4 regions of the Pseudomonas sp. UF-293 genome follow, and region 3 is predicted to be linked to each of the others. Evidence: riboswitches for the same ligand, from Rfam matches in the RefSeq annotation. Region 3 holds a riboswitch; each other region holds the start of a gene.
What was found. A riboswitch is a leader RNA that binds a small molecule or an ion and turns the genes downstream of it on or off. The one in region 3 is predicted to bind cobalamin.
Positions count from the first base shown of each region.

Region 1: another riboswitch for cobalamin. It lies ahead of AC4IHP_RS08610 (CbtB domain-containing protein); the one in region 3 lies ahead of cobO (cob(I)yrinic acid a,c-diamide adenosyltransferase).
Region 2: another riboswitch for cobalamin. It lies ahead of cobW (cobalamin biosynthesis protein CobW); the one in region 3 lies ahead of cobO (cob(I)yrinic acid a,c-diamide adenosyltransferase).
Region 4: another riboswitch for cobalamin. It lies ahead of AC4IHP_RS14275 (ABC transporter substrate-binding protein); the one in region 3 lies ahead of cobO (cob(I)yrinic acid a,c-diamide adenosyltransferase).

Region 1 is NZ_JBSICA010000005.1:159,964-167,249, reverse strand. It holds gene AC4IHP_RS08635 (fatty acid cis/trans isomerase) at 1-2,068, shown strand, start outside; gene nfuA (Fe-S biogenesis protein NfuA) at 2,172-2,756, shown strand; gene cobM (precorrin-4 C(11)-methyltransferase) at 2,899-3,645, opposite strand; gene AC4IHP_RS08620 (cobalamin biosynthesis protein) at 3,724-4,137, opposite strand; gene AC4IHP_RS08615 (CbtA family protein) at 4,134-4,835, opposite strand; gene AC4IHP_RS08610 (CbtB domain-containing protein) at 4,847-5,044, opposite strand; cobalamin riboswitch at 5,168-5,386, opposite strand; gene AC4IHP_RS08605 (hypothetical protein) at 5,420-5,746, opposite strand; gene AC4IHP_RS08600 (AzlC family ABC transporter permease) at 5,733-6,431, opposite strand; gene AC4IHP_RS08595 (sugar phosphate isomerase/epimerase family protein) at 6,421-7,286, opposite strand, start outside.
Region 2 is NZ_JBSICA010000005.1:149,478-156,763, reverse strand. It holds gene AC4IHP_RS08585 (PLP-dependent aminotransferase family protein) at 1-513, opposite strand, end outside; gene AC4IHP_RS08580 (2OG-Fe dioxygenase family protein) at 546-1,298, opposite strand; cobalamin riboswitch at 1,637-1,847, shown strand; gene cobW (cobalamin biosynthesis protein CobW) at 1,947-3,011, shown strand; gene cobN (cobaltochelatase subunit CobN) at 3,015-6,863, shown strand; gene AC4IHP_RS08565 (magnesium chelatase ATPase subunit I) at 6,978-7,286, shown strand, end outside.
Region 3 is NZ_JBSICA010000032.1:33,500-40,785, reverse strand. It holds gene cobD (threonine-phosphate decarboxylase CobD) at 1-410, opposite strand, end outside; gene cbiB (adenosylcobinamide-phosphate synthase CbiB) at 403-1,311, opposite strand; gene bluB (5,6-dimethylbenzimidazole synthase) at 1,308-1,958, opposite strand; gene AC4IHP_RS23900 (cobyrinic acid a,c-diamide synthase CobB) at 1,955-3,337, opposite strand; gene cobO (cob(I)yrinic acid a,c-diamide adenosyltransferase) at 3,334-3,945, opposite strand; cobalamin riboswitch at 4,028-4,257, opposite strand; gene AC4IHP_RS23890 (hypothetical protein) at 4,421-5,005, shown strand; gene AC4IHP_RS23885 (PQQ-dependent sugar dehydrogenase) at 5,072-6,385, shown strand; gene AC4IHP_RS23880 (C40 family peptidase) at 6,519-7,055, opposite strand; gene AC4IHP_RS23875 (C40 family peptidase) at 7,271-7,286, opposite strand, start outside.
Region 4 is NZ_JBSICA010000011.1:38,850-46,135, reverse strand. It holds gene AC4IHP_RS14285 (ABC transporter ATP-binding protein) at 839-1,603, opposite strand; gene AC4IHP_RS14280 (FecCD family ABC transporter permease) at 1,600-2,616, opposite strand; gene AC4IHP_RS14275 (ABC transporter substrate-binding protein) at 2,613-3,626, opposite strand; cobalamin riboswitch at 3,765-3,958, opposite strand; gene phnX (phosphonoacetaldehyde hydrolase) at 4,107-4,934, opposite strand; gene AC4IHP_RS14265 (LysR substrate-binding domain-containing protein) at 5,009-5,878, opposite strand; gene AC4IHP_RS14260 (MFS transporter) at 5,889-7,184, opposite strand.

The DNA.
Region 1 (7,286 bases), on a different contig from region 3:
ACGCACCCAGGCTGCACCGACCACGCGTTTGTTTTACGACGCCTTCGGCAAGCGCGCCTGGCAACAGAAAGACTTCTATTCGGTCCTCGACGCCCAGGGCAGTCAGGCCGCACTGATGGCGCGCATGCTTGAACTCGGCCACAAGACGCCGCTGACGCCGAACGCCAAACTGCCCGAAGACATTGTCCTGGGGCTCAATCGCAACAATCTATGCGCCATGCCCGCCGAATTTGACGCGTATGCCGGGGTGCACCCGAAAGAGGGCATGCCGCTGGCGGTCACTGGCCTGACCGACCAGCAATACCAGACCTTGCAGCGCTGGCTGGCGTCTGGCGCGCCGATTGACGAGCAGAGCCAGGCGCCGAGTGCCAAAGAGGCCATGCAAATTCTGCAGTGGGAAAACCTGCTCAACGCCCCCGGTGCCCGGCAGAGTCTGGTCGGGCGCTGGCTGTTCGAGCACTGGTACCTGGCGCACATCTATTTCAAGGATGGTGAGCCGGGGCATTATTTCCAGTGGGTGCGTTCGCGTACGCCGAGCGGCCAACCGATCGACCTGATCGCCACTCGCCGTCCCAACGACGATCCGGGCACGCAGGTGTATTACCGCTTGTGGCCAGTGCAGGGGGTGATCGTGCACAAGACGCACATCACCTACCCGCTGAGCGCGGCGAAAATGGCCCGCATCAAAAGCCTGTTCTACAGCGGCAACTGGCAGGTCAACGCGCTGCCGGGCTACGGCCCGCAGAGCCGGGCCAATCCGTTTGCCACCTTCGAAGCGATTCCGGCGCAGGCGCGCTATCAGTTCATGCTCGATAACGCCGAATACTTCGTCCGCACCTTCATTCGCGGGCCGGTGTGCCGTGGGCAGATCGCGACCGACGTGATTCGCGACAACTTCTGGGCGCTGTTCCAGGCCCCGGAACATGACCTCTACATCACTGACCCGAACTACCGTGGCCAGGCCACGCCGCTGCTGGCAATGCCGGGGCAGAACGACGATGTCGGCAGCGTGCTGAGCCTGTGGCGCAACTACCGTGACAAGCGCAACGAATACGAGGCACTGCGCCGTGACAGCTACGCCGATCTGCCGGCGCCGAGCTGGTCGACGCTGTGGGCCGGCAACGACAACGCCTTGCTGAGCATTTTCCGCCATTTCGACAGCGCTTCGGTGACTAAAGGCCTGATCGGTGAAGTGCCGCAAACCATGTGGCTATTCGACTATCCGCTGCTCGAGCGCACCTATTACCAGCTAGCGGTCAACTTCGATGTGTTCGGCAACGTCTCCCATCAGGCGCAGACTCGCCTGTATTTCGACCTGATCCGCAACGGTGCCGAACAGAACTTCCTGCGCCTGATGCCCGCCGACTCGCGCGAGGACTACCTCAACGATTGGTATCAGGATGGCGGTCAGTTCAAGATGTGGCTGGACTATGAAGCCATCGACGACGACAAACCGACCGCATTGAAACTCGACGAAAATGACCCGAAACGCGATTTCGCCATGCAATTGCTGGCGCGCTACGGCGATCTGAACGCGCGGCCAGACCCGATCAATCGCTGCGACGGCGCTTATTGCTCACGGCCGAATATCGATCCGGCATTGCAGAACGCCGAGCAGGCCTTGAGCCGTCTGGCCTCGCGACCGGCAGCGGGGCTGAAAGTCATCGACCAGTTGCCCGAGGCGACCTTGCTGCGCGTCGAAACTGCCAGCGGCAAGCGCGAGGTCTACAGCCTGCTGCGCAACCGTGCGCACAGCAACGTGGCGTTTCTGCTCGGTGAGTCGCGGCGCTATCAGCCGGGGCTCGACACGTTGACTGTCTATCCGGGCGTACTCACCAGTTACCCGAACTTCATGTTCAACGTACCGGCCGAGCAGGTGCCGGCGTTTGTCGATGCCATGGAGAACGCCAGGGATGCCAATCGCTTCGAAAAAATCGTCGAACGCTGGGGCATTCGCCGCAGTCATCCGCAGTTCTGGCGGTATTTCCATGATCTGAGCCAGTACATCCACGAAACCGATCCGGTGGAAGAGGGTGTGCTGGATATGAACCGGTACGAGAACCTTTGAGCATTCGCCGGCGTGTGCCGAGATTCTTTCCTGACAAAAATACTAGGACTTTGTCAGCCGCGCCGATTGGCGTAAACTGCGCCCAAGCCTGCGAGGAGTTTTTATGACCGCTATTACCATTACCGACGCCGCCCATGATTACCTGGCCGATCTGCTCTCCAAGCAGAACACCCCGGGCATCGGCATCCGCGTCTTCATCACCCAGCCTGGCACCCAGTACGCCGAAACCTGCATTGCCTACTGCAAGCCGGGCGAAGAGAAGCCTGAAGATACCGCGCTGGGGCTGAAAAGCTTCACTGCCTACATCGATTCCTTCAGCGAAGCGTTTCTTGACGACGCCGTTGTCGACTATGCCACCGACCGCATGGGCGGCCAGCTGACCATCAAGGCGCCGAACGCCAAAGTGCCGATGGTCAATGCCGACAGCCCGGTCAACGAGCGCATCAACTACTACCTGCAAACCGAGATCAACCCGGGGCTGGCCAGCCACGGCGGTCAGGTCAGCCTGATCGATGTGGTCGAGGACGGCATTGCCGTGTTGCAGTTTGGGGGCGGTTGCCAGGGCTGCGGCCAGGCCGACGTAACCTTGAAGGAAGGCATCGAGCGCACCTTGCTCGAGCGCATTCCTGAGCTCAAGGGCGTTCGCGACGTGACCGACCATACGCAGAAAGAAAACGCCTACTACTAAGGCGTTCGCTGCGAACATGAAAAACGGCGCCCCGTGAGCGCCGTTTTTTTATGGGCAACATTTGCCGCCCATTCGCGAGCAGGCTCGCTCCCACAAAGAAATGCAATCCGATGTGTGAGCGAGCCTGCTCGCCAAAGCGCCTTCAAGGGCGATAAAGATGTGCATGCCCGGCGCGATACAGCGAAGACTCGCTGAACACCTCACTGCCCAGCACCCGCCCGACCAGAATCAACGCCGTACGTCGAAAGCCTTTGGCCTCGACCTTGTCGGCAATGTCCGCCAACGTACCAACCACCCAATCCTGATCCGGCCATGTCGCGCGGTGAATAACGGCAATCGGGCAATCCGCGCCGTAGTGCGGCAGCAGTTCAGACAGAATCTTCTCCAGATGATTGACCCCCAAGTGGATCGCCATGGTCGCGCGGTGCTGCGCCAGACTGGCCAGTTCTTCGCCGGCCGGCATCGCGGTCTTGTCGGCGTAACGGGTCAAAATCACGCTTTGCGAGATGTCCGGCAAGGTCAACTCGGCGCCGAGCAGCGCTGCGCATGCCGCTGTAGCCGTCACGCCGGGAATGATCTCGAAAGGAATGCCCAGCTCACGCAAATAGCGAATCTGCTCACCAATCGCTCCGTACAGACTTGGATCTCCGGAGTGCACACGGGCCACATCCTGGCCTTTGGCATGGGCGCTCCTGATCAAATCGATGATCTGCTCAAGGTGCAGCTCAGCGCTGTTGACCACGATTTCGGCTTGGTGACCTTCCAGAACCGCCGTCGGCACCAGCGAACCGGCGTAGATAATCACCGGGCAGTTGCGAATCAGGCGCTGGCCTTTGACAGTGATGAGTTCGGGGTCGCCGGGGCCGGCGCCGATGAAGTAGACGGTCATCGTTGAATCCTTGGTAAGAAGCGCAGCCGCACCTCAGATGAAGTGTGCTCATGATCGATGGCGGGGATTATCGGGATTTTAACCGGCGCCAGCCAAGGCCAGCGTGGCCTGCGCATATTTCTGCCGGGGTATCAGCAGTTTCACCGGTGCCTGAATCAGTTGCTCGGCCAGCGCCAGCGCGGCGCTTTCCGCCACGCCGTAGCAGCCGGTGCGCTCAAAGGCGATCTGCGATTGATGGCTGAGACGCTGTTGATAGGGCGCCAGCTCGGCACTGTTGAAATACTGCAGTGGCAGGTTCAGTTGTGTGGCCAGTTCCAGCAGACCCGGTTCGTCGCGTTTGAGATCGATACTGGCCAAAGCCCTGACTGCTCGCAGTTCAATGCGATGCGCCTGCAACGCCTGATCGAGTAACGCGCGCAACGTACTGGCCGGGCAGCCGCGCTGGCAGCCGAGGCCGACCACGAGGGTCGGCGCTGCGCGGTCATCGGTCATGCCTGATATTGGCCTGCGCTTTTGCGGCGGAACAACCACGCACTGATCAGGCCCAAGGCCAGCCAGAACGCGACGTTGGTCAACTGCGAAGCGATTTTGAACTGGGTTTCCAGTGCCTCTGGCGCGAGCATGGAATGCACCTGCGGTTGTGGTGCGCCGATCACATGCGGCACGGCGAGAATCGCCACGCCGAGAAGCTTCATCAGCCAGTGGCGGCTGAAGGCGATCAACGCCAGACCGACAGCGGTCGAAGCGGCAGTGCCGATCCACCAGATCTGCCGAGAAGCCAGATCAGCAGCCGCAGTGCCCGGCAATTCAGGTGGCAGCCCCAGCGTCGGTGCGAGAACGAACGTGGCATAACCGGCCAGACCCCAGAGCAGGCCTTGCGAGGTCTTGGTCGGCGCGCGCAGGGTGTACAGGCCGGCGAGCATCAAGGCGAAACCCACCGCCACCACCAGATTACCGCCAGTGGTCGAGACCACGCGCTGCCAGCCGTCTTCCGGCTCCCAGGCTTCGCCATCGTGGCTGTGGGCGGCAGTGCCAGCAGCATGTTCGTGGACTTGCGCGACCGGTTCGGATTTCTCGAACGTTTCGGCCTGAAGAATCAGTGGCGAGACCCAAAAACTCTGCAGCAAAGTCAGGAGCAGGGCGGCCAGCAAGCCGGTGAATCCTGCGGTTTGCGCGATACGCTTGATCATGTCGGCAGGCCTCAGTGGCACGGGAACGCGGCACTGTGGCGCGTATCGTGGGCGGCGTTGTGCACCGCTTCGATGTGCGAGAAACCGGCGAACCAGACCAGGCTGGCACCGAGGATCGAGGCGAAGAGGGCGGCAGCTACGCGCTGGCCCAGGGTGGTGCTGCTGGAGATGTGGTCAGTGTGGCTGACGGTATTGCTGATGATCGACATAGCGCTTCCCTCTGAAATGTCAGCGGGTAAACAGAGCGCATGAAAAACCCCGCGAGCCGGGCACGCAGGGATTTCGAACAGCGCCCGCCCACCGCGGGTTTGTTTGTGGTCAGCGGCGCTGGTGCGCGCTGGATGTTGCGGGCCGGTCTCCGGGCTTGCGAGGGGCTGGCTTGTCGCCGACCTGCAAGCGTCACCTTCCCATGCCGGGGCACAGTGGATTTGACGCTTCGCTCGCTTACCGTTGCGGGGGCAGCACCGGACTGACATGGCTTTGAGTAAAGCACATGATTCACCGGTTTCCCGTTTCACCCTGTGAAGGGCACCCGTAACAAGGTGTGCAGGAGAACATGGGCGGCGATTGTCGTCAATCGACCGCTAGCGCATTACGAGCAGCACGTAGAGCGCCAAAGCGATCAGAAACGCGTAGTAGGACTTGAGTGGCGTCAGGCTCAGCAGCCAGGCCAGCACCACTGGCGCCATCCACGGCAGGTTCTCTGCGTGCTGGCTGGCCAAGGGATAGAGCGCTGCCGCCAGCAAACTCACCAGCATCGCCACCGAGGTGTATTTGCCCAGTCGGTCAATGAACGTGCGCGCACCGCCGGACAGCCGTTCGACGTCGACCGCCAGGGGCAGCAAACGACAGATTGCCGACACCAGCGCGCAAATCGACACGTACAGCCAGAACGTACTAGGGTCGGTCATAGGCATAACTCGTCAGTACCGTGACGGCGAGCACCAGCAGCAGGCTGATTTCGCCGAGCCATAACAAGCTTGCAACGCTGGCCAGGCCGGCAATCCATTGGCCGTGGAAGCTCTGACGGTCGCGGGCCATCTTGCCCAGCGAAGCGCTGAGAAAGATCGCGATCACCACGTTGGCGTGATCCATCAAGGCATTGTCGGCCAGGCTGGCGAAGCAGTAGCCGGCCATGGTGCCAAGCAGAGCGGCGCCATACAGCAAAAAACACACAGTGTTGGCGTACGGACGGCTGATCGATTGCTGCTCCTTGCGAATCGACATCAGCGTGAAGGCTGCATTGGCCATCACCGCCAGCGCCGGGATGAACGCTTTGACCGGGCCGTCGAGGCTGGATTTCAGGCTCAGAGTGAATACCAGAAAACGCAGGTTGATACTCAGCGCCGAGACCAGCACGCCAAAGGCATTGAGCAGGTGCGCGGGCGTCTCCAGCAGCGTCAGTTGCAACGGCGAGGCCATCACCGTGCCGCTGAACACCACCATCGCCGGCAATTCCAGACCATGACGGCGCCCGAGCATGCCGATCAGTGTGAACGTCAGCAACAGCGAGAACACGAAGGGCAGCGCGTCGCGGATGCCCGTCGCTATCTCGCTCTGTGATCCAGCTTTCGCCAGACTGGATTCAGCCGGCATGGGTGTTCTGTCGCGCGTCGGCAAGCAAGGTCTCTACGCCTTGTTTGTAGGCCAGCGCCTTCTCCAGGTAATACTCGGTGGAAAAGCGCGGAATGAATTCCTCCACCACCGCCACGCCTCGATAGCCATTGACCGCGAAGCGATTGAGCACGTCGCTCAAGCGCAGATTGCCTTCGCCGATTGGCAGATGTTGGTGGTGCGTGTCGTTGAGGTCGGCAATGTGCAGATGGCGGGTCACCGGTGCCAAAGTGGCGATGGCTGCGAACAAATCTTCGCCGTAGGGCATCAGCGAGCAGAGGTGCGTTACGTCGATGGTCACGAAGCAACCGGTCTCGCGATGGAAACGCAAGTGTTCCTCGACTGTGAAAACCGGGAACTTCGGACGCTGGCCACCCATGTTTTCCAAACACAAAGCGATGCCCGTCGTGTTGCAACGCGCCTTGACCTGATTAATGGACGCGATGAGGTTGTCGAGCAATTCAGCGTTTTCCAGATGATCCTTGTAACCGGGATGAAAAGTCACGCTGGTCGCACCGGCCGCGCGCGAGAACTCCACGGCTGCGCTCAGGCAGTCGACGGCCTGGGCACGCTCGGCCTGATCCGCAGAGCACAGGTTGTACTGTCGCCCCCACCACCCGGCATGCACTGTCAGCGTGATGCCTTTGTGCTGGATGAAGTGGTGAATCTGCCGGGCAAGTTCAGCGCGCTGCCCGGTGTCGAGAGACCAGAACACCTGTTCGGCGTCCTCGCCGATTTCAAACTCCACTGCCTTGAAGTGCCGGGCCAGATCAGTGATCGAGCCAAGGATGTCTGCGGGATTGTCGTACACATTGGTTGAAAACGAGATCAGCGGAA
Region 2 (7,286 bases), on a different contig from region 3:
AGGAGGCGCAGCGAGTGACCGAACGACCTGCTCGAAATACGCCAGATCGATTTGCCCGTCTGTTGTCATCCGGCAATAAACGCTGTGCCTGCCGATTCGTCGTACCAGTGGGCCAGTGGCGAAATGCCCGCCACTCTCGGGGGCCAGCGACACAATGGTGGCCCCTGGTTCAGTCAGGGCAGCCAATACGCTCAAGGTGCAATGGACGCCGGATAGCACGCGGTATTCGACAAATGGCGCGTTGAACATTGCCTGCGCGGCTTGCTTTGCCAACGCCTTCAATGTTTCGACTTCAGGAAAATGTTCGACCTGCATACCGTTGAATTCGGCGGCGTAGCGCTGCCCTTCAATGGCCTTGGCATTGAACAGATAGCGCTCGTAGTGGCGGTTTTGCCCGAGCGTTCGCGCAGTATCCGACAAGACGTTTTCATTGGCCGTCAATGACAAAGTGCAAGTTCGTCTGGACCAGGCTTGCTGGAACTGCTTCAGAATAAAATCATGTGTGCCAGGCATGGCAATGGGAAGTGCATGATTTGAATGATTCATTAGTAGTCCGCCAGGTCGAAGTCGATAATCAACATGTCGCGGCTGCCGCGATCGGAATGAATGCCTGATGTTTGCAAGGCAGAAACTTCGTGCGTAAGTATTCGGTCATTCAGGACGATAGTTTCCAGATAGTCCGTAAGCGTTGCGCTGAACACACAGCCGCGTTCGTCATGAAATACCCGGCTTTCGCCGCCGATGACATGCTGGCGATCGATCAGGTGTTGAAAAACAAAGTCATGCCCATCACGATGCCGGCCCTCAGGCGTGGCGTGCCCGTCAGTGCCTGGATCGCAGAGAATGCGGAACTGGTGGCAGGTCACCAGCCAGTCGCGCCGCCCGACCGTCAACTCCATGAGTGCCAGATCGGCGGCCAGCAACGAGCGCAACACTGCGGACTCGATGAACGTCGCTTCGCTGCGCTGGTAGGTGCGCTGGACGCCGCCCAGTAGCGGGTTGTGCGCTTCGGTCTGAAAGAAGTGGCAATCGGGCAGCGGCGCCCACTTGCCTTCGCGGTGGCGATATTCGAATTTGCAGATGCGCCTCTCGCGGCTACCGTGCTGCACGCTCAAATACGTATCTGCGCACAAACGCTCCCAGGTTGCATTGAAATTGCGGAACTCTGTTTGGCCAAGCGATGCAAGTTCGGCCGATGGATAATCGTAACTGTGCGCGTAGTGGCAATTAACCAGTAATTCGGAAAGTTGTTTTAATACGGCTGCGTCTGATTGCCGTAATGCGTTGCCAGCACTCATGGTGCTGGCTCGCTGACAGAGTGGGTATGAAAAAACAGGATTGAACGCTGACGAAAATCAGGCATGCCGAAAATCCTTTTATGTGTGATTCATAATCCGTATGAATATTTATAGTTCATATCTTGTTTCGATTTATCAATTTTGTTTTTGTAAAGAAATGTAATTCGTTGGATTAATGGCTCTGGTTCAGGCTTTAGCGTGATTGAGTTATTAGTGTGTGTATTTATGTATGTAGGAAATAACTTACAAGTAACTGAGGGCGGTTCGACGTATATATATGAAAGTTCATCTCCATATAACGAGATCGTTGCAGATGTTGACCCGCCCCCCGGGCATGCGTAGCCTTGCGCTTTCGAGGTTCTTCGGCACTTGCCGAAGCTAAGAAGGGAACGCGGTCGAAGCCGCGGCTGCCCCCGCAACTGTGAACGGTGATGTTCGTTGCCACGCCACTGCCAGCTCAACCGATGAGCAGCGGGAAGGCGCAGCGAACGCCAGGCCCCGCGCCTGAACGCCGTCAGCCAGGAGACCTGCCTCGTCACAGATTCTCACTACAACCGGGCGGGGTGATCCGGTGGCGAATGCTTCCGGCGTGCACGCGCGCTGCCGGTTCTCGTCCCGTATGCCCGCCGCTTGCCAAAGGGCATACCGATGAAAACACTGGCCAAACTCCCCGTCACCATCGTCACCGGTTTCCTCGGTTCGGGCAAAACCACGCTGCTGCGGCACATGCTCGACAACGCTCAGGGCCGGCGTATCGCGGTGATCGTCAACGAGTTCGGCGAGCTCGGCATCGACGGTGAAATCCTCAAGCAATGCACCATCGGCTGCACCGAAGAAGAGGCCAGTGGCCGCGTTTATGAGCTGGCCAACGGCTGCCTGTGCTGCACGGTGCAGGAAGAATTCTTCCCGGTAATGCGCGAACTGGTCGCCCGTCGCGGTGACCTTGATCACATCCTTATCGAAACCTCCGGTCTGGCTCTGCCCAAGCCGTTGGTGCAAGCCTTCCAGTGGCCGGAAATTCGCAGCGCCTGCACCGTCGACGCTGTCATCACCGTGGTCGACAGCCCGGCTGTTGCTGCTGGTACGTTCGCCGCGTTCCCGGATCAGGTCGATGCCCAGCGCAAACTCGATCCGAACCTCGACCACGAGTCGCCGCTGCACGAATTGTTCGCCGATCAACTGGCCAGTGCTGACCTGGTCATCCTCAACAAAGCCGACCAGACCAGCCCGGAAGATCTCGCTCGGGTACGCGCTGAAGTCGCCGAAGAGCTGCCGCCAGCGGTGAAAATCATCGAGGCCAGCAACGGCCGCCTGCCGCTGGACGTGCTGATCGGTCTCGGTGCCGGCTCCGAGGAGCACATCGACAGCCGCCACAGTCACCACGATCACCATCACGACGGTGATGACGACGATCACGATCATGACGCCTTCGACTCGATCTCCATCGAACTGCCGCAAGCCGATGAAAGCCTGCTGCTCGATGCTCTGACGCAACTGGTGGTGCAGCACGGCATCCTGCGCGTCAAAGGTTTCGCCGCTATCCCGAGCAAACCAATGCGCCTGCTGATCCAAGGCGTCGGGACACGTTTCGACAAGCATTTCGACCGCCAGTGGGGTGCCGAGGAAGCGCGCGTCACGCGCCTGGTGCTGATCGGTCAGGAGCTTGATGCGGCACAGCTCGAAGCGCAATTGCGCGCTGCGCTCAGCGTTTAAGCCATGCACCTGCTCAGGACCCAGCCTGGCGGATTCGTCTCGGACGACAACATTGCCGACCTCGGACAAACCCCCGCCGAGCTGGTGATCCTGTGCAGCGGCGATTCCAGCCTGGCGCTGCTCGCCGAGGCTGCGCAGCAACTGCCCGATGATTATCCGAGCCTGCGTCTGGCCAACCCGATGCAGGTGCAGAATCATGCCTCGGTCGACCTGTATGTCGACGAAGTGCTGCGCCACGCCAAGGTCATTCTGATCTCGCTGCATGGCGGCATTGCCTATTGGCGCTACGGCGTCGAGCGGCTGGTCGAGTTGTCGGAGCGCGGCGTACAGCTGATCCTGGTGCCCGGCGATGACCGCCCGGACCCCGAGCTCAGCGACTTGAGCACAGTCAGCGCCGAAGTGCGCGATCGACTCTGGCAATTTCTGCGTCAAGGCGGCATGGGCAACGCGCTGGATTTCTTCCGTTGCCTGGGCAACCAATGGTTCGCCCGCGATTACCCGTGGAGCGAACCGCACACCCTGCCGCGCACGGCGATTTATCACCCACAGAAAACCAGCGCAGCCCTGAGCGATTGGCAAACCGAATGGCGACCCGCTCAATCGGTGGCGGCGCTGTTGTTTTATCGCTCGCATTTGCAAGCGGCGAACACCGCTTTCATCGATGTGTTCTGTCAGCGTTTGCAGGCGGCCGGACTCAATCCGCTGCCGATCGCGGTGGCGAGTCTGAAAGAAGCCGGTTGCCTGTCGGCGGTCGAGGATTGGCTTGACGAGGTCGAAGCGGGGGTGATCCTCAACACTACCGGTTTCGCTCAGTCCAGCCCCGAAGCGCCGCATCTGCGCCCGTTCCGCCGCAACATTCCGGTGATTCAAGCCATCTGCGCCCAAGACAATGAGCCCGGCTGGCGCGACAGCGAACAGGGCCTGGGGCCGCGCGATCTGGCGATGCACATTGCCTTGCCGGAACTTGACGGGCGCATCATCAGCCGACCGATCAGCTTCAAGGATCTGGCCTGGCGCAGCGAGCGCAGTCAGTCCGATGTGGTCTGCTATCGCGCCCAGCCCGAACGCATGGATTTCGTCGCCGAACTGGCGCGGCGCTGGATCGCTCTGGCGCGTGTGCCCAATGGCGAAAAACGCATCGCGCTGATCCTCGCCAACTACCCGACTCGCGACGGCCGTATCGGCAACGGTGTTGGTCTCGATACGCCGGCGGCGGCGCTGAACATCCTGCGTGCTCTGCGCGACGAGGGTTATCCGATCACCGCTGAGTTGCCCGATAGCGGCACCGAGCTGATCCAGCAACTGCTCGGCGGCGTCAGCAACGACCTCGACAGCCTCGATCTGCGCCCCTGTCAGCAGAGCCTGGCGATGGACGATTATCTGGCAATGTTCAACGCGCTGCCGGAGGCAAATCGTGTCGCGGTGCAAGAGCGTTGGGGGGCGCCACACAACGATCCGATGTGCCGCGACGGTCGCTTGATGATCGCCGGTCTGCGTTTGGGTCTGACCTTTGTCGGCATTCAGCCGGCCCGGGGTTATCAGGTCGATCCGAGCGCGGTGTATCACGACCCGGATCTGGTCCCGCCGCACGGCTATCTGGCGTTCTATTTCTGGTTGCGCAACACCTACGGCGCGCACGGCGTGATCCACGTCGGCAAGCACGGCAATCTCGAATGGCTGCCGGGCAAAGGCGTTGGCCTTTCGGAGAATTGCTGGCCGGACGCGCTGCTCGGGCCGCTGCCGAATATCTATCCGTTCATCGTCAACGACCCGGGCGAGGGCGCCCAGGCCAAACGGCGCACGCAAGCGGTGATCATCGACCACCTGATGCCGCCACTGACCCGCGCCGAAACCTATGGGCCACTGCGCAATCTGGAGTTGCTCGCCGACGAGTATTACGAGGCGCAACTGCTCGATCCACGCCGCGCCCGTGAGTTGCAGCGCGACATTCTGCAACTGGTGCGTGACACGCAGATCGACCGCGAATTGCAACTGGATGCCGCGCTGGACAGCGATGCCGATGCGGCGATCTGGTTGCCGCGTCTGGACACTTATCTCTGCGATCTGAAGGAATCGCAGATTCGCGATGGGTTGCACATCTTCGGCGAATCGCCGAGCGGGCGCTTGCGCATCGACACGTTGCTGGCGTTGCTGCGCATCCCGCGCGGTGACGGCAAGGGCGCGCAGTCGAGCTTGTTGCGAGCGTTGGCCAAGGCGTTTGAGTTGGGCTTCGACCCCCTGGATTGTGCGTTGGCAGATCCTTGGAATGGCCCGCGGCCGACCGAGTTGCAGGCCGTCAGCGAAGAAGTCTGGCGCACCGCCGGCGACACCCGCGAGCGCCTCGAATTGTTTGCCGCAGACCTGATTTCCCAAGCACTGAATGTCCCCTGTGGGAGCGAGCCTGCTCGCGAAAGCGGTGCGTCAGGTAAATTATTGTTGAATGACACACCGAGTTCGCGAGCAGGCTCGCTCCCACAAGGGCCGGGTTGGGCTGAGGTTGATTCGATACTCGATCATCTGCGCGAAGTCGTCGCTCCACGTCTCGACGCCTGCGGGCCGGCCGAAATGCGCGGTCTGCTCGACGCCTTGAACGGTCGTTTCGTCCCCGCCGGCCCCAGCGGCGCGCCCAGCCGTGGCCGCCTTGATGTGCTGCCCACCGGGCGCAACTTCTACTCGGTCGATGTACGCAACCTGCCGACAACTACCGCGTGGCGCATCGGATTCCAGTCGGCAACGCTGATTCTCGAACGACACTTGCAGGATCATGGCGATCACTTGCGCCAGTTGGGCTTGTCGGTGTGGGGCACCGCAACCATGCGCACCGGTGGCGATGACATCGCCCAGGCCATGGCGCTGATGGGCGTGCGTCCGGTCTGGGCCACGGGCAGTCAGCGCGTGGATGATTTCGAAATTCTGCCGCTGAGTCTGCTCGATCGCCCGCGTGTTGACGTGACACTGCGGGTTTCGGGGTTTTTTCGTGATGCCTTTGCCAATCTGATCCGCCTGTTCGACGCCGCCGTGCAAGCAGTGGCCGCGCTGGACGAGCCGGACGACTTGAACCCGCTGGCCGCCAAAGTGCGCGCTGAACGTGAAGCGCTGCTGCAATCGGGCGCCGATGAGGACACCGCGCGGCGTCAGGCCGGGTGGCGCATCTTCGGCGCCAAACCGGGGGCGTACGGCGCCGGGGTGCAAGGCGCTATCGACGGGCGCCTGTGGCAAACCCGCGAAGACCTCGCGGAGGTCTACCTGAACTGGGGCGCCTACGCCTATGGCGGCACTGACGAAGGTACGGCCGCCCGCGAGCAATTCAGTCAGCGCCTGAGCCAGGTGCAGGCAGTGCTGCAAAACCAGGACAATCGCGAGCATGACCTGCTCGATTCCAATGATTATTACCAGTTCCAGGGCGGCATGCTGGCGGCGGTGGAGAGCCTGCGAGGCGAGGCGGCGGCCAGCTATCACGGCGATCACAGCCAGCCGGATCTGCCGAAGATTCGTACCCTGAAAGAAGAGCTGAACCGCGTGGTGCGCTCGCGCGCGGCCAACCCTAAGTGGATCGACGGGGTTAAGCGTCACGGCTACAAAGGCGCGTTCGAACTGGCCGCGACGGTAGATAATCTGTTCGCTTTCGATGCGACTACACAGTTGATCGATGATCATCAGTACGCGTTGCTGGCAGATGCCTATTTGCTGGATCCAGCGACCCGGGATTTTGTCCGTGAGCATAATCCCCATGCGTTGCGTGACATGACCGAACGCATGCTCGAAGCGCAGCAGCGCGGGATGTGGCAGGAGCCGGGGGCTTATAAAGAGGCGCTGGAGAATCTGCTGTTGGATATCGAGGAAGATATGTAGCCGCTAAAAAGCTACCCTCACCCCAGTCCTCTCCCTCTGCGAGAGGGCTAGGGTGAGGGCAACAACTGACACACCACAACGTGATGACCATCCACGACCACGAAAGAGAAACCCATGATCGACACCCCGCATTTCCCGCTCTCCGCCGTGGTCGGCGCTGATGACTTGAAGCTCGCCCTGTGCCTGACTGCCATCGACCCGAAAATCGGTGGCGTGCTGATCGAAGGGCCGCGCGGCATGGCCAAGTCGACGTTGGCACGGGGCCTGGCGGATCTGCTCGCCAGTGGCCAGTTCGTGACTTTGCCGTTGGGCGCTACTGAAGAGCGCTTGGTCGGCACCCTCGATCTCGACGCTGCCCTGAGCAACGGTCGCGCACAATTCTCCCCCGGAGTATTGGCCAAGGCTGATGGCGGCGTGCTCTAC
Region 3 (7,286 bases):
GTCGGATTATTCGGATTGACCACCACCAGTACATCGAGGCTGTCGAGAAAGAATTCGACTTCCTGCTCGAGCACTTCACGGACGATGTAACCGCTGCGCCGCCAGGCTTCGGCATGCTCGGCATAGCACGGCGACAACACGCCAACCTTGCCGGCCCGGCGCAAACGCGGCAGCAACTGGATGGCCATTTGCGAACCGGCCACCGGCAACACCTGCGCGGCGCCGTAGTAATCGCAGGCCGCCTGTTCCAGTCCGTCATCGGTTTCCGGCAAGCGCGCCCAGGCGCGCAGCGGAATCTCCGGGATCGGGAACGGCCACGGCGCGAGGCCGCTGGACAGGTCGAGCCAGTCGGCCTCGGCGATCCCGTAATCGAGTGCAGCCTTGCGCAGTCGGCCACCGTGCTCAAGCATAAAATTCCGCCCCCAGGCAAAGCATCAGCAGCCACAACCATACGCCGCGCTGGACCAATTGCCAGCCACGCTCGATGGAATCGGCATCGGCCGGCGCACCTTCGCCCAGTTGCGGGCGCTCATGCCGTTCGCCGTGATAGATCGCCGCGCCACCCAACTCGACGCCCAGCGCACCGGCACCGGCCGCCATCACCGGGCCGGCGTTGGGGCTGTCCCATTTCGGCGCCTGGGTGCGCCAGCACTTCAGTGCGAGTCGGGTTTTGCCGAGCAGTGCGTAGGTCAATGCCACAAGACGCGCAGGAATGTAGTTCAACACGTCGTCGATTTTCGCCGCCGCCCAGCCGAAACGTTCGAAGCGTTCGTTGCGATAACCCCACATCGCATCCAGGGTATTGCTCAGGCGATACAGGACCACGCCCGGCGCGCCGGCGACGACAAACCAGAACAGCGCAGCGAATACCGCATCGCTGCCGTTCTCCAGCACCGACTCAGTCGCGGCGCGGGCCACCGCAGTGCTGTCGAGTTCATCGGTCTGGCGGCTGACCAGATAGCCGACGCGCTTGCGCGCCTCGTCCAGATCATCGGCGCGCAACGCAGCCGCGACCGGCGCAATATGTTCGCCGAGGCTGCGCATGCCGAGGGCGCAATACAGCGCGAGGATCTCGACGATCCAGCCGACATAGGGTGCCCAGGAAAGTGCCGTGGCGAGCAGGGTCAGCGGCAGCACTGCGAGCACCCATGCGGTCACACCATGGCTGCGCCAACCACGACCGCCGGCGTTGAAGCGTTGCTCGATGCGCCCGGCAAAATTGCCGAACGCCACCAGCGGATGCCAGCGTTTCGGTTCACCGAGCAGCGCATCCAGCGCTACCGCAGCGACACTCAGCAACGCCACACTCATTGACTCACTCCCCAATAATTTTCGTACAGCAACTCGTTCAGCGGTCGCGCCTGCGCCCAGCCTTCAAGCACCAGCATCGGCGCCGGATAGAACTCCTTGACCGGGCCGAGACACAACACCGCCAGCGGCTTGGCACCGGCCGGCAATTTGAGCAAATCCGCCAGGGCCTGCGGCTCGAACAGCGAGACCCAGCCCATGCCCAGACCTTCAGCGCGGGAGGCCAGCCACAGATTCTGGATCGCGCAGGACAGCGAAGCCATGTCCATTTCCGGCAACGTGCGCCGACCGAAAATGTGTTTCTCGCGATCATCCATCAGCGCCGCCACCAACACTTCGGCGCAATCGTTGATGCCTTCGACCTTGAGCTGCATGAACTCATCGCTGCGCTCGCCAAGGGCTTCGGCGGTGCGGATACGTTCGTCTTCGACGAGATCGCGGATCTGCCCGCGCAAAGCACGATCGCTGATACGAATGAAGCGCCACGGCTGCATCAGGCCGACGCTTGGCGCTTGATGAGCGGCTTCGAGCAGACGACGCAGCAACTGCGGCTCGACGCTTCCGCCAGTGAAATGGCGCATGTCGCGACGTTCGGCGATGGCTTTGTAGACCGCTGCGCGTTCGGCTTCGGAGAATGTGTTGTCGGTCATGGCCCTTTCGCGAGCAGGCTCGCTCCCACAGGGTTCAGGTGATCCATTGTGGGAGCGAGCCTGCTCGCGAAGGCGGCCTCACGGTCTGGCGCAAACAATGCAGCAATCGCGGTCGGATTGGACGGAAAATAAAAGTGCACATAGGAAGCCGTCATCCGCCCCTCGCGATAAACCGCCTCAGCGCCGCGCCCGCCATTGGGACTCAGCCCACGGGCAATCGGCGTCAGCTCGGTGGTGGTCAGCGAATGATGGTAGGTATGCCCACGCAACTCCCCTTCCGGCAGCTCAACCGCTTGCAAAGCCAGCGCCGCCAGACGCTTCTGCATCACTGCATCGCCCTTGAGCAAACCGACCAGCTCAGCACGAGTACCTTCGACATCAGTCAGCGAATCAAGCAGATAAAGCATCCCGCCACATTCAGCGAGCAACGGCTTGCCCGCCGCGTGGTGCGCGCGGATTGCTGCAAGCATCGAGGTGTTCTGCGCCAGCGCGACGTGATGCAGCTCTGGATAGCCGCCCGGCAAATACAGGCTGTCCGCCTCGGGCAATTGCGTGTCGCGGATCGGCGAGAAGAACTGCAGCTCGGCGCCCATCGCCCGCAGCAGATCGAGACTGGCGCCATAGGTGAAGGCAAACGCTTCATCGCGGGCGACGGCGATGCGCACACCTTTCAATAAGGGCTCGGCGTCAATGACGTCAGGCGCGGCGAATTCAACGGCCGGTGGCAGTGCAACTTGGCAACTGCTGGCGAGCGCATCGGCGGCCGCGTCGAGACGCAGATCCAGATCATTCAATTCGCTGGCCTGAACCAGGCCCAGGTGGCGGCTCGGCAATTCGATGCCGGTCTCGCGGGACAGTGCGCCGTACCAGCGCAGACCTTCGGTGAGGCTGCCTTCGAGCAATTGCGCGTGGCGCAAGGTGCCAACGCGGTTGGCCAGCACGCCAGCGAACGGCAAGTCCGGCTGATACTTCGCCAGGCCCAGGGCCAAAGCGCCAAAGGTCTGCGCCATGGCGGTACCGTCGATCACCCCAAGCACCGGTACGCCGAAGTGGCGCGCCAGATCAGCGCTGGATGGCGTGCCGTCGAACAGGCCCATCACGCCCTCGATCAGAATCAGGTCGGCCTCGGCGGCGGCTTCCCACAACAGCCGGCGACTTTCCTGCTCGCCGACCATCCACATGTCCAGTTGATACACCGGTGCACCGCTGGCGCGCTCGAGGATCATCGGGTCGAGAAAATCCGGCCCGCACTTGAATACGCGGACTTTGCGCCCCTGATTGCGATGCAATCGGGCGAGCGCTGCGGTGACGGTGGTCTTGCCCTGACCGGAGGCCGGCGCGGCGATCAGCACCGCCGGGCAGTGACGTGATTGCTTCAAAGTTCGACGCCTTTCTGCGCTTTGATTCCGGCCTGGAAGGCGTGTTTGAGCATGCCCATTTCGGTAACTGTGTCGCCCATCTCGATCATTTCCGGCTTGGCGCCGCGACCGGTAACGACCACGTGTTGCATCGGCGGACGCGCCTGCAAATCGCTGAGCACCTGATCGAGATCGAGGTAGCCGTGCTTGAGGGCGATGTTCAATTCATCGAGCACCACCAGACCGATCGAAGGGTCGCGCAACAATTCGCGCGAGACTTCCCAAGCGGCAGTCGCTGCGGCGATGTCGCGCTGACGATCCTGGGTTTCCCAGGTGAAGCCTTCGCCCATGACGTGGAAACGCACCTGCTCGGGGAAGCGGCGGAAGAACAATTCTTCGCCAGTGCTGTTGCGGCCCTTGATGAACTGCACCACGCCGCACTGCATGCCGTGGCCCATGGCACGGGCGAGCATGCCGAACGCCGAGCTGCTTTTGCCTTTGCCATTGCCGGTCAACACCAGCACCAGGCCGCACTCGTCGGGCGAATTGGCGATGCGTTCGTCGATCACGGCTTTCTTGCGCTGCATGCGCGCCAGATGGCGTTCGTCACGCTCGGGGGAATCAGTCATGGGGGAGCTCTCCGTTGAGGCTGGATAACGGCGGGCAGGCACAAGAATAGACGGCAAAAAGCCTGGCATCGCCCACCGTGATGCCGCTGAGATGGATCAGGCCGGTCTCCGGGCTCATGAGCGGCGGTTCGCCTGACTGCGCGCCTTCCCGCTTCTTTCGAGGCAGTGGCTCAAGGCGCAGTTTTCACTCATTTACCGTTGCGGGGGCAGCGCCGGGATCGTCGTGGCTTCGCTTGAAGTCCACCCTCACCGGCTTCCCTGTTTCACTCTGTCGACGCGGGGCCACAGAGCACCTGAAACAAGCGGCGAAGGTTAGAGGGTTGGGGGTGGAGCGTCAATTGAAGAGGCGCTTCGGGCGCGAATAACTGCCGCTGATCAATTGTGCAGCGGCAATCTTGTGCCAGACTGTGACAAGTGATATCAAAGAGCCATGCTTTTTTCCAAAAAGCCCACTACAACAATAAGGATGACGACGATGCAAGGCATGATCATCAGCAACCCGCGCCTGGAATTTCTGCGCCCGGTGCTGGAACGCTGGTTTGACTGTATCGATCGCTACAACACAGTACGCGGCGACAACGACACGCCGTACTGGCACGACGAGAAAGCCAATCTCGGCCTGCTCTCGGCAGCGGCGTGGATGGCGGAAATGGTCACACTGACCGACACGGCCACGCGCAAACAGAACGAAGAAGGCGAGCGCAATGCCCGCGCGGACCTGCTGATTGCCGGCGCCGAAGACCGCGCGTTCATTCAGGCCACGCAACGCTGGCCACGGGTCAACAGCCTCAACCTGACCCTGGCCCTGCTCGACATCACCGTGGATGCCAAACGCATCAGCTACGCCAGCGACCTGAAGCTCGGCTGCCTCTTCGTCGCTCCGCAAAAAGCCCAGCACAGCGCCAGCCCCGAAGAACTGCAGGACATGGTCGACGACCTGCAAAAGGAACACACCTGCGCATTGGCCTGGTATTTCCCCTACGCCTATCGCAAATTGCACAGCGACGCGGGCAACTATCATCCGGGCATCGCCGTGCTGTTCAAGGAAGCCCGCGGTTGAGCAGTTGAACCATCGGGCCTGCGCCCTCCTCTATGTTTAGGAATGCATTCATAGGGAAGATCAGCAATGCGCAAGGCCCAACTCGCTCTTATCATCGCCGTCGCAGGCGGGCTCGCCGCCTGCGGTGAAACCTCCAGCCTGCAAGTCTCCGACGGCACCGGCCCGTCGCCGAAATTGCCCGAACCGAACAAGACGCTGATCCCGACAGTCAACATCGCCCCGGCGGTGGGCTGGCCGGACGGCACGAAACCGACCGCAGTGGCCGGTACCCAGGTCGCCGCGTTTGCCGAAAGCCTTGATCACCCGCGCTGGCTCTATGTGCTGCCAAACGGCGATGTGCTGGTGGCGGAAACCAACGCGCCGCCCAAGCCTGACGACAGCAAAGGCATTCGCGGCTGGGTGATGAAGAAAGTCATGGGCAAGGCCGGCGCCGGCGTGCCCAGCCCGAACCGCATCACCCTGCTGCGCGACGCCGACCACGATGGCGTCGCAGAAACCCGCACGGTGTTCCTGCAGAATCTCAACTCGCCGTTTGGCATGACGCTGGTTGGCAACGATTTGTACGTAGCCGACACCGACCGCCTGCTGCGTTTCAATTACGAGCCGGGCGCCACCGAGATCAAGACCCAACCGATCAAAGTTGTCGACTTGCCCGGCGGCACGTTGAATCACCACTGGACCAAGAACGTCATCGCCAGCAAGGACGGCAGCAAGTTGTACGTCACCGTCGGCTCGAACAGTAACGTCGGCGAAAACGGTCTGGATCAGGAAGAAGGCCGCGCCGCGATCTGGGAAGTCGATCGCGCAACCGGCAATCACCGGATCTTCGCCTCGGGTATCCGCAACCCCAACGGCCTCGCCTGGGAACCCACCAGCGGCGCATTGTGGACAGCGGTCAACGAGCGTGACGAAATCGGCAGCGATCTGGTGCCGGACTACATCACCTCGGTTAAGGACGGCGGCTTCTATGGCTGGCCATTCAGCTATTACGGGCAACACGTCGATGAGCGAGTCAAACCGCAGAATCCGGATCTGGTGGCCAAGGCCATCGCGCCGGATTACGCCGTCGGCCCGCACACGGCTTCGCTGGGTCTGACTTTCGCCGAGGGCAACAGCCTGCCGGCGCAATTCAAGGAAGGCGCGTTCATTGGCCAGCACGGCTCGTGGAATCGCAAACCGCACAGTGGCTACAAAGTGATCTTCGTGCCGTTCACTGGCGGCAAGCCGACCGGGCAACCGGTGGATGTGCTGACCGGCTTCCTCGACAAGGACGAAAACGCGCTGGGCCGCCCGGTGGGCGTGGTGATCGATCAGCAAGGTGGCTTGCTGGTGGCGGATGATGTCGGGAACAAGGTGTGGCGCGTTTCGGCCACGAAGTGATGTTGAATGTGACCTGAAACAACTGTGGGAGCGAGCCTGCTCGCGAATGCGTAGTGTCAGCCTCCATTGAATTGGCTGATACACCGCTTTCGCGAGCAGGCTCGCTCCCACATTGGAATGTCTGCGATTTTTACTACGGGTTATGCGCCAACTGCCCCGGCTGCAACACCCGCTTGGCGCTCAGATACGCCTTCTGCCAATAAGCCTTAGACAGACTGTCGAGCTTGACCGTGCCGCCCGTGGCCGGCGCATGCACGAAGCGCCCCTCGCCGACGTAAATCCCCGCATGACTGACCTGCGAGCCGCCGTTGGTGGCGAAGAAGATCAGGTCGCCCGTCTGCAAGCCTTCCTTGCCGACATTCGGCGCCTGCATGACGATCATTTCCCGGGTGGAGCGTGGCAGCGAAATTCCCGCCGCGTCGCGGTAGACGAAACCGATCAGACCACTGCAATCAAAGCCCGAATCTGGCGTATTGCCGCCCCAGCGATACGGCGTGCCGACCAGGCCGAGGGCGCGGAACAGCACGTCTTCAGCAACAGGAGAAAAAGCCTGGGAAGGGGCGAACACGATTGGCGCGCGAACCACGGGGGCTGGCGGCGGTGTGCGGCTGGCGCAGGCGCTGAGCAGCGCGGCGCAAAGGATCAAGGTGAGGCGGGCCGACATCGTCATAAGCAGAACATCCTGATCTGGCTGCGGCTTTCTCTGTCGAATGGACAGAAACAAAACCGCCTGCGTCATCACGCAGGCGGTTTGCCATCAATATAGATTCAGGATTCTAGCGGCTACGCGGCAAACTTCAAGTAAGACTTTAACTTCACCTTGTAAAGTTTACGTCTACTCCTTTGCCGCACCGTGCTGTCGCCGCGAACGCAGCGACATCGGGATTACTTGCGAGCGGTG
Region 4 (7,286 bases), on a different contig from region 3:
CTGCTCGCGAAAGCGGCCTGTCAGCCACAGTTAAATTGCCTGACCTGCCGCCTTCGTGAGCAAGCCCACTCCCACAGGATTTCGCGTTACACCCGCCATCCCCGGCAACCCATAAATCCCCTGTGGGAGCGAGCCTGCTCGCGAAAGCGGAGTGTCAGCCACAGACGAATTGCCTGACCTGCCACCTTCGTGAGCAAGCCCACTCCCACAGGATTTCGCGTCACACCCGCCATCCCCGGCAACCCATAAATCCCCTGTGGGAGCGAGCCTGCTCGCGAAAGCGGTGTGTCAGCCACAGATAAGTTGCCTGACCTGCCGCCTTCGTGAGCAAGCCCACTCCCACAGGGTTTCGCGTCACACCCGCCATCCCTGCTAACCCACAAATCCCTTGTGGGAGCGGGCTTGCTCGCGAAAGCGGTGTCTCAGCCACAGATAAATTGCCTGACCTGCCGCCTTCGTGGGCAAGCCCACTCCCACAGGGTTCTCCGTTGTACTCAAGTCCCCGGCAACCCCACAAATCTCATGTGGGAGCGGGCTTGCTCGCGAAAGCGGTCTGTCAGCCACAGATAAATTGCCTGACCTGCCGCCTTCGTGAGCAAGCCCACTCCCACAGGATTTCGCGCTAAACCCGCCATCCCCGGCAACCCATAAATCCCCTGTGGGAGCGAGCCTGCTCGCGAAAGCGGTCGGTCAGCCACAGATAAATGCCTGACCTGCCGCCTTCGTGGGCAAGCCCACTCCCACAGGATTTCGCGTTAAACCCGCTATCCCCGCTAACCCACAAATACCTTGTGGGAGCGGGCTTGCTCGCGAAAGCGGCAGGTCAGACACAAATGAGTCAGGTAAGAAAACGCAATATCGGCGCACCATCGAACGGATCCGTCAGGTAGTGCGCCCTGACCCCGAAAGTCGTCTGTAACCGCTCCGGCGTCAGCACGTGCAGCGGCTCGCCCAATGCCACCAGACGCCCGCGCTCCAGCACCGCCAGGCGATCGCACTTGAGCGCCTGGTTGAGATCGTGCAGGGCGATCAGCGTAGTCACCGGCAGTGCGCGGACCACTTGCAGAATGCTCAACTGGTGCTGAATGTCGAGGTGGTTGGCCGGTTCGTCGAGCAGCAGAATCTGTGGGCGTTGCGCCAGAGCCCGGGCGATGTGCACGCGTTGACATTCGCCACCGGAAAGACTGCGCCAGAGGCGTTTACGCAGGTGCACGGCGTCAACGTCGACCAGCGCTTGCTCGACGATGGCGTCGTCGGCGGGGGACCACGGTTGCAGCGCCGATAACCACGGCGTACGCCCAAGCGCCACGGCGTCGAACACGCGGATGCCATCGTCGGTATCGGCCTGTTGCTCAACCACCGCAAGCGTCTGCGCGATGCTGCGCCGCGACATTGTGCCCAGCGCCTGACCGTCGAGCTCCACCTGGCCTTCGCTCGGCTCACGCAGGCCGGCGAGCAGTTTGAGCAAAGTGGATTTCCCCGAACCGTTCGGGCCGACAATGCCCAGCGTCTCGCCGCGCTGAACGTCGAGACTGACACCGTTAAGCAACTCGGCGCCACGCACCTTGAAGCCCACGCTCGCACAACTCAATACCGCGTTCATCGTGCCGATCTCCGGCCCACCAGAATCAGGGCGAACACCGGCGCGCCGACCAGCGCTGTGATCACGCCGACCGGAATCACCTGACCCTTGATCAGGGTCCGCGACAGCACATCGGCGGCAATCAGAAACACCGCGCCGCCCAGTGCACTGGCGGGCAGCAGACGCGCATGCCCCGTGCCGAGCAACAACCGCGCGGCGTGGGGAATCACCAGGCCAACAAAGCCGATCGAGCCGACGATCGACACCATCACCGCCGTCACCAGCGCGGCGCAGCCGATCAACAGAATTTGCACACGTCGCACTGGAATGCCGAGGGATGCCGCCGAATCCACGCCAAAGGTAAACGCATCCAGCGCCCGCCGGTGCCACAGGCAAACGACCAACCCGAGCAAGGCCACTGGGACCGCCAGCCACACCGACGGCCAGCGCACGCCGCCGAGATTGCCGAGCAGCCAGAACATGATCCCGCGCGCCTGTTCCGAACTGGCCGAGCGGGTGATCAGAAACGCGGTGAGGGCATTGAACAATTGCGAGCCGGCGATCCCGGCGAGAATGATCTGTCCGGTGCCGCTGGCCGTGCCGCTGACCCGCGCCAACAGGATCACCAGCACGAACGCCGTCACCGCACCGGCAAAGGCACCCACCGACAATGAAATCGCCCCTGCGCCGACGCCAAGCAGCGCGACCATCACCGCGCCGGTCGAGGCGCCAGCGGAAATTCCCAGCAGATACGGATCGGCCAACGGATTGCGCAGCAGCGACTGCAAAATCACCCCGCATGTCGCCAGACCGGCGCCGCAGGCCGCCGCGACCAAAGCGCGAGTCAGGCGATAGTTCCAGACAATGCCTTCGTCGATCGGGTCGAGCACATAACCGGCACCCCACAGCTTGTTGGCCAGCACCTGCAACACCACGCTCGGCTCGATTGAAGTCTCACCAATGGCCACGCCGCCGATCAGCGCGACCGATAGCGTCAACAGAACCAGCAGCAAACGGATCAGGCGTCTGCTCATTGCGACAGGTCGTAGCCGTTGATGGCCGTGGCCAGTTGTGCGAGGCCGTCGAAGGTGCGCAGGCTGGCCTGCATGGCCATGGCGTCAAGAATGATGATGCGGTTGTGCTTGACCGCGTCCATGTTGCGCGTCACTGGATCACTGCGCAGAAAGGCGAGTTTCTTCTGATAATCGTCAGCCGGGAAACGCCGACGATCCATGCGCGCGATGACCAGAAACGTCGGGTTGGCCTTGGCGATGGTTTCCCAGCCGACGGTCGGCCATTCTTCATCCGACTCGACGACGTTGCGCACGCCGAGGGTGCTGAGCATGAAATCGGGAACGCCTTTGTGTCCAGCCACGAACGGCTCGATGTCCATCTCGGCGCTGGAGAACCACACCAGTGCACTGACGTCTTTGCGCTGCGGTTTTGTCGCCGTGGCGATCGACTGTGCGAGGCTGGCTTTGAGCTGCTCATTGAGCTGCTCGCCACGCGTCTGCACGTCGAAAATCGCCGCCAGTTGGCTCACGGCTTTATAGATGCTGTCGATGCGGAACGGCGCCAGCCGCGTGCCGTCCGAGCCGACGAGGTTGTCCTTGGCTTCGCAATCAGAGGGCAGCAGATAGGTGGGAATCTTCAGTTCATGGAACTGCTCACGGGTGCCGACCGCGCCTTGCGGGCCGACCATCCATTCCAGCTCGACGGCGACCAGTTCCGGGCGTTTGCCGATCACCGCTTCGAAACTTGGCTCGTTGTCGGCGAGACGCTCGACCCTGTCGTTCTGCGTTTTGTATGCGCCCAGCACATCGTTGAACCACAGCGAAGTACCGACGACTTTGTCGCCCAGGCCCAAGGCATAAAGCATTTCCGTACCGGCCTGGCCGATGGTCACCGTGCGCGCAGGAGCGTGCTGAAAGGTCAGGCTGCTGCCGCAGTTTTCGACGGTCAGCGGATACGTAGTCGGCGCCGCTTGCGCCAGGGCGCAAAGACTCAAAGCGGTGAGCAGGGTGGCAACGCGGGGCAGCAGCATGGGGCAGTCTCCAGGGGAACCGTACGTGAGCGGGCGGGTACGGTTGGAAACACACCTCGGGCGCGGTCGTGGAAACTGCGCAAGGCCGGCATTGAAAAACGCGCACGGCACGATGTCCTTCCCGGACACCCCGCCGGTTAGTCAGTCACTGTGCCGGCAGGTCTCCTGACTGATGCGTCATCGCCACGCTCCGGCCTTCCCGGGATTCACCCAGTGGCAGTCAAGGAGCAGGCTCGGCACCTACAGTTGCGGGGGCAGTTCCGATTGATGCTGTGCAAGCATTTCGGATTCCCTATTAATTCCGTGTGGAAACCGGCGGCGGCATGGTAGTCGATCGAGCCGCTGAAGGGGAGACCAATCTATCGCGACGAGCATTAGCAGCAGGCGTCTGCTGTCACGCCAACCTTGCTTCCGGCAGTTCAAGGGAGTGATGGGATCGTTCCCACGCTGAGCGCGGGAACGATCACGGTCAGGGCCGACTCAGCTGGCTTGCGGAGTTTCACCCCGGGCCAGACGCGCATTGATGTCGTCGATCACCTGAGGCAGTTCAGCGATGGTATCGATCAGGTAATGCGGGCGCGAAGGGGCGAACATCTTGCCGATCCGCGCGCGTTCTACCGCCAGTCGATCCGACGCCAACGCCTTGTATTGCTCATAGGTCAGGCCCAGTGCGTTGCCGGAACAGGTCAATGCCACCGTCCACATGCCGGCGGCGCGCCCTTCGAGAATTCCCGGCCAGGTGTCGTCGACCTTGACGCAGGCGGCCACGTCATTGATGCCCAGGGCAATCACGTTGGCCAACGCCTGCGCCGGATATGGACGGCCATTGGGCACTTCATCGGTGGCGACGACATGGTCGGCGACGTAGCCATTTTCCTCTGCCAGTCCGACGACCTTGGCCATCACCACCGCCGGATAGCCCGAGCACGAACCGATTTTCAAACCCTTGTCGCGCAACGCCGCAATGGCCTCGAGTGCACCCGGAATCAACGCCGAATGCAGGGCGATTTTTTCGATCTGCAACGGCATGAAGCGTTCGTAGATCGCCGTCACATCGTCGTCACTCGGCAAGCGGTCAAACGCCGCGCGGTAACGTTCGGCAATCTGCGGCAGGTTGCACAGGGTGCGGATGTGATCCCACTTGCCCATGCCCATTGGCCCGCGCGCTTCCTCCAGCGACACGGCGACGCCGAACTCGGCAAAGGCTTCGACGAAAATCTGCGTCGGAGCAAACGAGCCGAAATCGACAACGGTGCCGGCCCAGTCGAGGATCGCGGCTTGCAGATGAGTCGGTTGTTGGTACTGCATGGTCAATCTCCGTTTTCAGGTAAGCGTGGGCCGTCCCTCGACAATGAGGTAGGCGGTTCAAGGGGCAGGGCTGATCAGGTCAGCGGTGGATTCGCATCAAACAGTTCGGCAATCACTGGCCGATTCCTGCGGATGCCGAGGCAGCACAGGTGGTATTCGATGAAGAACGGGTGATCGACAAAGGTGATCGGCCTGGTGCCCGGGGTCTCGGCGTATTCCACGGCCGAGACAAAACCGATACCGATGCCTTTGACGATCGCGTGGACGATGGCTTCGCGGCTGTTGAGTTGCATGACGCAATTGAGCTCGATATCGAGCCGTTTGCAGCTTTCTTCCACCAGTTGCCGGGTACGCGCACTGGATTCGCGCATCACCCAGTTTTCGCCGCTGATTTCACTGACGTGAACCTGCGTCTTACCGGCCCAGGGATGGTCGTCGCGGACCACGGCGATGATCGGATAACGGTGATACAGCCGCGTGTGGAAGCGCTCATCGAATTCCGACAAGGCCAGAATCGCCACGTCGATATCGAAGTTGAACAACCGCGCCAGGGTGTCCTTTTCCGAGGAAAACGAGGTTTCCAGTTCGATATCCGGGTGGCGCTGCATCAGCTCATAGGTCAGATTCATGGCAATCGGCGGTGACACCGCGCCGAGGCGCAGCATGCCGGTCTTGCGCTGCTTGAAGCTCTGCAACAGTTGCACGGCTTCATCCTCCTGACCGAACAGCCCCTGAGTGATCGCATAGAGCTTGTGCCCGGCGGCGCTCATTTCGATGTAGCGGCCACGGCGATGAAACAGTTCGACCGAGAAGGTGTTCTCCAGTGCGTTGACCTGTTCGCTGACGGTCGGCTGACCGACGCAGAGGTACTCGGCAGCAAGGGTGAAGCTGCCGGTCTTGGCTACCGCATGAAACGAACGCAACCACTTGTGATACTGGTACATGCAAGCCCCGTCAGCGTCGAATGAACAATGCCACTGCCGCGCTGCACAGGCAGGCGCTGGTGACCACTATGAAGATGAGAGACGTGTTTGCTGTAGTGTCAAGCAAACGACCGATCAATGGCTCGGCCAATCCGGCGAACAGATAGGAGGAAAAGTTCATGATTCCGGTCGCCGTACCGGCGCGTTTGGCACCGACCAGATCCGGGCACAGCGCCCAGAAACTCGACGCCGGGCCGTATACGAAAAAGCCGCAAAGGAACAGGGCGATCAGGCCGATGACGCTGTGTGGGGGCAGGCTCCACATCCACAGGCTGGTCGCGGCGCCGAGCAACATATAAAGCATGATCGCCAGATACCGCTTGGAGCCGAACAACTTGTCTGACACCCAACCGTTGCTCAACGCGCCAACCGCCATGCCGACGGGGAGGGCGACGGTGATCCATTTCGGATCGATCATGCCGTCACCACTTTTCCAGTCAGCGCCTAGAAAGTGCACCGGCACCCAGACGATCAAGCCGTAGCGCGCCGCGTTCTGAAAGCCCAGTGACAGCGCGGCGATGAGCAGGCGAGGGTTCTTCAGTACGGCTTTGTAGCGTTGTGCCGAGGATTCGACTTCACCCTGTGCCGCTTCCTGATGTTTGTCGTCAGCGTTGGCCACACCGGTATCACCCACCGGTTCGAAGCCCAGATCCTGTGGGCGTTCGCGTGCAACCAGATAGAAAATAATCCCACCGGCGAGCATCAGCAGCACCGGCAAACGGAAGATCCAGCGCCATTCCAGTTGCAGTACTTCGAGCACGACGATAGAGGTGACGTAAGACAGAACCGAAGCGCAGCCGGCGGCGAAAGTGTAGAAGCCATACACCTTGCCGCGCTCGCCCGCCGCCCACCAATTGGCAATCAGCCGACCGCCCGGCGCCCAGCCCAAGGCCTGAAAGTAGCCGTTGACGCCCCACGGCAGAATCAGGCTGGTGAAACCACTGGCGAAACTGGTCACCCAGTTTGTCGTGCAGGACAGCACAGCCCCCAGAGTCATGATGCGTCGACCACCGAATTTGTCGGCGAGGTTGCCGTTGATCGCCTGACCAATCGCGTAGGCCCAGAGCATCACCGCAGAGGCCCAGCCGAGAGTTTCCTTGCTCAGACCGAACTCGGCCTGAATCCCCGGAATGGCAAAACCGAAGGTCTGCCGACCGGTGTAAAAAAACAGGTAACAGAACATCGCCGCCAGCAGCATGCGCCACTGGGCGACCCGGAACGAGGCAGAACGTTCGGCGAGACCAGGCATTGTTTCGGCACGATTCATGATCTTTTCCTTATTGTTGTCGGTTCCCGTCGGGTGTCGTCGGCGGGGTGCACTCTTTTATGGTGCGACAGGAAATCACCGCGGCTGCATGCCGCTGGCGGT